2 linked regions of the Oleomonas cavernae genome follow. The protein of the gene in region 2 interacts with the protein of the main gene of each other region in a pairwise test. Links are inferred from orthologs where the notes say so. Each region holds a gene or a part of one and is shown on either strand. Other genes may lie near its edges.

Evidence for each region. The genes of interacting proteins can lie anywhere in the genome.
Region 1: the proteins of ftsA (region 2) and D3874_RS11495 interact in binary tests that used the Escherichia coli proteins (3 or more experiments, as listed by UniProt). The link is inferred for Oleomonas cavernae from one-to-one orthologs.

What each region holds. Positions count from the first base shown.
Region 1 is NZ_QYUK01000011.1:1,620,321-1,623,209, forward strand. What follows is about bases 5-2,821. They hold D3874_RS11495 (rod shape-determining protein), read right to left. Parts: upstream 2,025-2,821; coding sequence 984-2,024; downstream 5-983. Other genes in these bases: mreC (rod shape-determining protein MreC), read right to left, coding at 5-809; D3874_RS11500 (DUF1254 domain-containing protein), read right to left, coding at 2,172-2,702; D3874_RS11505 (DUF1214 domain-containing protein), read right to left, coding at 2,699-2,821. Also shown: more of mreC, read right to left, coding at 1-4; more of D3874_RS11505, read right to left, coding at 2,822-2,889. UniProt on the Escherichia coli protein: Forms membrane-associated dynamic filaments that are essential for cell shape determination. Acts by regulating cell wall synthesis and cell elongation, and thus cell shape.
Region 2 is NZ_QYUK01000011.1:437,955-440,852, reverse strand. What follows is about bases 10-2,835. They hold ftsA (cell division protein FtsA), read right to left. Parts: upstream 2,137-2,835; coding sequence 883-2,136; downstream 10-882. Other genes in these bases: D3874_RS05590 (cell division protein FtsQ/DivIB), read right to left, coding at 2,159-2,835; ftsZ (cell division protein FtsZ), read right to left, coding at 10-835. In the rest of the region: more of ftsZ, read right to left, coding at 1-9; more of D3874_RS05590, read right to left, coding at 2,836-2,896; D3874_RS28405 (hypothetical protein), read right to left, coding at 2,893-2,898. UniProt on the Escherichia coli protein: Essential cell division protein that assists in the assembly of the Z ring. May serve as the principal membrane anchor for the Z ring.

The DNA of each region.
Region 1 (2,889 bases), 1.2 Mb from region 2 along the record:
CACCGTGCCGGGGGGGCCGCGGCGGGCTTGGCCGGTTCGGCCTGTGCGTTGACCGAGGGCAGCGGCGGGCCGGCCGGCGGGGCGGGATCGGGGATGGCATCGGGCTCGAGCGAGTATTCGACGATCTTGATGAAGTCGAGCTTGTCGAAGCGCACCCAGGGCCTGACCCGGACCACGCCGTTGGTCACCGTTTCGATCGAGCCGATGGGCAGGCCGGGCGGAAACATGCCGCCCAGGCCTGAGGTGACGATGCGGTCGCCAGGGTGGACCTTGGTGCCGGCGGCGAGATAGCTGAGCCGCGGCAGAGCGGAGTTGTCGCCCTCCAGCACGCCGCGCGCCTGGCCGCCCTCCAGCGCCACGGGCACGCGGCTGTTGAGGTCGGTCAGCAGCAGCAGGCGGGCCGACTGGTCGCCGGCGGCGATCACCCGCCCGACCACGCCGGTCCCGGTCATGCCGATATGGCCGGCGGCAACGCCCGCGCTGGCGCCGGCATCGACCACCACCGTGCGCACGAAGGGCCCGCCGCCTTCGGCGATGACGCGGGTGGTGACGAAGCGCACGGCGGGTTCGTCACGCACGTGGAGCAGGCTGCGATAGGTCGCGTTTTCGATCGCCAGGCGCCTGGCCGTGGCGGCCCAGGCGCGCAGCCGCTCGTTTTCCTCGTGCAGGGCCTGATTCTCGGCATAGAGGTTGAACCAGCCGTCGACCGTGGCGATGCCGTCCTTGACGCTGGCGATCGGCTGGGCCGCCAGTTCCAGCACCGGCGCCATCATGTCGATCACCAGCGCCCGCCCGCGTTCGAGCAGCATCGAATCGACCTTACCGAGGATGACCAGCCCGCCGCCAGCAGGAGCAGCGCCAAAAAGGCGAAGCGCTGGGCCAGCGCCTTGAAGGGCGCTGTCAGGCTGGTCACGCGGAGCGGTTGCTGGCGCACGCTATGATCCTTAGGGGCAAATCACCCCGAGTCTGTGGACCAATTGAAATTAGTAAGCCTGCGTCAGGACATGGCGCAAGGTCTTCATCTCCTCCAGCGCCCGTCCGGTGCCTTTTGCGACGCAGGTCAGCGGATCGTCGGCGATCGACACGGGCAGGCCCGTGGCATGGCGCAGCACGAGGTCGAGATTGCCCAGCAGCGCGCCGCCGCCGGTCAGCACGATGCCCTTGTCGACGATGTCGGCGGCCAGTTCGGGCGCCGTGTGCTCCAGCGCCACCTTCACCGCCTCGACGATGGCGGAAACCGGCTCGGCCAGGCTCTCGGCGATCTGGCGCTGGCTGATCACGAGTTCCTTAGGGACCCCGTTCATCAGGTCGCGGCCCTTGATCTCCATGGTCGCGCCATAGCCGTCTTCCGGCGGGGCGGCGGAGCCGATCTCCTTCTTGATGCGCTCGGCCGAAGCCTCGCCCACCAGCAGGTTATGGTTGCGGCGGATATAGGCGATGATCGCCTCGTCCATCTTGTCGCCGCCGACGCGCACCGAGCGGGAATAGACGATTCCGCCCAGCGACAGCACGGCCACTTCCGTGGTGCCGCCGCCGATGTCGACCACCATGCTGCCCGTGGGTTCGGTCACCGGCAGGTTGGCGCCGATCGCCGCGGCCATCGGCTCCTCGATCAGGAAGACCCGGCGGGCGCCGGCCGATTCGGCCGATTCCTGAATCGCCCGGCGTTCCACCGCGGTCGAGCCCGAGGGCACGCAGACCACGATCTGGGGCGAGGCGAAGGAGCGGCGGTTGTGAACCTTGCGGATGAAATGCTTGATCATTTCCTCCGCCACTTCGAAATCGGCGATAACGCCGTCGCGCAAGGGGCGGATCGCCTCGATATTGCCGGGCGTGCGGCCCAGCATCATCTTGGCCTCGTCGCCCACGGCGAGAACCTGTTTCTTGCCGCGGTTGGAAACCATGGCGACGACGGACGGCTCGTTGAGGACGATGCCGCGGCCTTTTACGTAGACAAGCGTATTGGCGGTTCCAAGATCGATTGCCATGTCGGCGGACAAAATGCCGAGCAGCTTCGAGAACATCGAACAGGTACTCCGGTGGGATTGGTCAGGCTTGGGCGCCTATCCGCCTGCCATCTGGTTGCGCTCTTTTAGAGGCTATATGTCCGGGGCTCAAGCATGCTGCGGCGATTGTTCGCGGCAATGGGGGCGACAGTGCCCCCAAGGCCGTCACGATCCCCCGCCGCAGGCCAGGGTGCGCCGGGCGACATCGGCGCTGGCCGCCAGTTCCGGGGTGGCGGCCAGGGCGCGCAGCAGCAGGAAGCCGCGGTCGGAGGGCATCTGGACCAGGATTTCGCCTTGCGCGGGCGCCGCCGCGGGGGTGGAGGGGCCGGCGACCAGCAGGTGAATCGGCTGCCCGCCCGCCTTGGTGTCGTTGATCACGAAGACATTGTCGGTCGCGGCATCGAACAGGGAGAGCGAGAAGTAGCCGTTGGGCGGGGTGGCGCTGACCGCCACCGGCCCGGCCGCCAAATCCAGGGTGCAGCTCGAATAGAGCAGGTCCGGGCTGGGCAGGACCACCCGGCGGGCGGTGTGGTCCACCGGCGGGGTGTGCATGGGCTTGTTGAAGCCGCCGGCAATTTCGGCCGAGCGCTCGATGACCGCCGCCATGATCAGGCGCGGCGCATACCACACCGTGGCCAGGTGGACCGGCACGGCGATCAGGACAACGATGCCCAGGGCGCGCAGGAAGCCGCTCATGACCGGCACTCCCCGCGGCTGATGCTGGGCAGGGCGGCCTTGGCCGGGTCGGCCGCGATCTCGGCCGCGGGATTGTAGAGGCGCACCACCAGGACCAGGCTTTCGGCCTGGCCGGTAGGCAGCCAGTCGCCCGGTTGCTCGGCCTTGGCGACCTTGATATGGAAGCGGCCATCGGCCGCACGGGCGA
Region 2 (2,898 bases):
CCTCGAACAGGGTCATGTCCATGCCGCCGGTGATGTTGATGAGGACGCCGCGCGCGCCCTTCATCGAGACATCGTCGAGCAGCGGGTTGGAGATCGCCGCTTCCGCCGCCTCGATGGCACGCTTGTCGCCCGAGGCCTCGCCCGTGCCCATCATGGCCTTGCCCATCTCGGACATCACCGTGCGCACGTCGGCGAAGTCGAGGTTGATCAGGCCCGGCATGATCATCAGGTCGGTGACGCCGCGCACGCCCGAATGCAGCACGTTGTCGGCCATGGCGAAGGCCTGGGCGAAGGTGGTCTTCTCGTTGGCCAGCCGGAACAGGTTCTGGTTCGGGATGATGATCAGCGTGTCGACATACTGATGCATTTCCGCGATGCCCTGATCGGCGATCTTCATGCGGTGGCTGCCTTCGAACTGGAACGGCTTGGTTACCACGCCGACCGTCAGCATGCCCTTCTCGCGCGCCGCCCGGGCGATCACCGGGGCTGCACCGGTACCGGTGCCGCCGCCCATGCCGGCGGTGATGAAGACCATGTTCGAACCGGCCAGGGCATCGACGATCTGGTCGATCGTCTCCTCGGCCGACATGCGCCCGACTTCCGGCTTGGAGCCGGCGCCAAGGCCCTGGGTGACGGTGCCGCCAAGCTGGATGCGCCGCGCCGCCTTGTTGTTGTGCAGGGCCTGCGCGTCGGTATTGGCGACGACGAATTCAACCCCTTCGAGCTTGGCGTCGATCATGTTGTTGACGGCATTGCCGCCAGCACCGCCCACGCCGAACACGGTGATGCGCGGCTTGAGCTCAGTCTGCTCGGGCACGCCCAGCGATATCGTCATGTTGCTCTCCTTTACCTGTGGCCCACGGGCCGGTGATTCCGATGATGTTACAGCGCTTTAGAAATTCTGCTTGAGCCAGCGCCCGATGCGCCGGATGCGTCCACTGCCCGCCTCGTCGCCCGCCGCCCCCAGCACGGCTTCGATGGGCGCCTTGGCGGCATAGGACAGAAGGCCGGCCGCGGTCGCGAACGACGGCCCCCCGTTGCTTCCGCAAGGCCCGACAGGCGGATCGGCCGGCCCATGCGTACTTGTTTGTCGAGCACCCCTGCCGCCAGCTCACGCACGCCCTGCAATTGCGAGGCGCCGCCGGTCAACACCACCTTGCGCCCGCCGACGCGGTCGAAGCCGCTTTCGCGCAAGTGATTACGAACCATCTCGAAAGTCTCTTCGATGCGCGGACGGATGATGCCGTTCAGCACCGAACGCGGCACGTGGTTGGCCGCACCGTGGTCGCTCTCGCCCATCTGCGGCACGTCGATCACTTCCCGGTCGTCATTGGCGCCGGGCACGGCACTGCCGTAGAGGGTCTTCATGCGTTCCGCATGGGCGGTGGGGGTGAGCAGGCCGCGGGCGATGTCATTGGTGACATGAGCGCCGCCCACCGGGATCACCGCCGTGTGCACCAGGCTGCCATCATAGAACACCGCGATCGAGGTGGCGCCGCCGCCCATGTCGATCATGGTGATCCCTAAGTCCATCTCGTCCTCGACCAGGCAGGCGAGTGCCGAGGCGTAAGGCGAAATGACAATGCCGGCGACACCCAGATGGGCGCGGGAAATGCAGACCGAGAGGTTGCGCACCGGGCCCGACTGGGCGGTGACCACGTGGATGTTCACACCGAGGCGCTCGCCGAACATGCCGCGCGGATCGCGGATGCCGCGCGAACCATCGATCGTGTAACCCACCGGGATGGCGTGGATCAGTTCACGGTCCGCGGCTTCGGCCCGCACGCGGTTGCCCTGTTCCAGCACCTTGCGGATATCGGCATCACCGACCTCGTGGCCGGCGATCGAGACCTCTACCCCCAAGGTGTGGGACTGCGGCAGGCCGCCCGAGAGCGAGACGAAGACGTCGCGGATCTGCTCGCCCGCCATGCGCTCGGCCGCCTCGACGGCGGCGCGGATCGCGTGTTCGGTCGCCTCCATGTCGGTCACCGTGCCGGCGCGCATGCCACGGCTGGCGTGGTGGCCGATGCCGATCACCCGCACCTGTCCGGTCGCGTCGATACGACCGATGAAGCAGGCCACCTTGGTGGTCCCGACATCGAGGGCGGCGATCAGGGCGTTGCGGGCTGCGGCCATGGCGTTACGGGTTCTCCTACCCTCAGGTATTCTTGGCCGGCGGCACAGCCATCTGCTGTACCGCGCCATCGGACAGGCGCACCACCATGCGGTCGGGCTGACGCAGGTCGACCACCACGATATCGCGCGACAGCAGCCGTTCCGTCCGCTCCATCGTCGCCAGCCGATCCCAGGCCGCGGCGACGCCCTGTTCGGGCAGGCGGATCTCAACACCGTTGTCGAGCTTCAGGTTCCACCGCCGCTTGGAAACGCGGATCGCCGCCTGAACCCGGTTGCCGATCGAAGGCTCGCGCGCCAGCAACTCGATCAGTTCCGCGGCATATTTCGGCGCGTCGTCGCCGACGATCAGCGGCAGCTTGGCATAGAGCGCCAGCTGCGCGCCCTCGCCCTCGATGGCGATGCCGTTCTGGTCGACCAGGTGCATGCGCCCGCCGGTCTGCCACAGGGCCATCGGCCGGCGCTCGACCAGGGTCACATGGATGGCGTCGGGCAGGCGACGCTCGACCGAGGCCGCCTGCACCCAGGACAGCGCCATCAGGCGTTCGCGCGCCGCCTCCAGATCGACCTCGAGGATGGCATCGCCGCGTTCGATATCAAGCGCGGCCAGGACATCGCCGGCCTTGACCACGCTGCGCCCCGAGACCGTCACGCTCTGCACCACGAAGCCTTCGTCGCGCGCGAAATGCGAGAGCGAGGCCGACAGATCGGCGCCCATCTCGCCCATGATCCCGGTGACCGACAGCAGGGCGGCGACCGTCACCA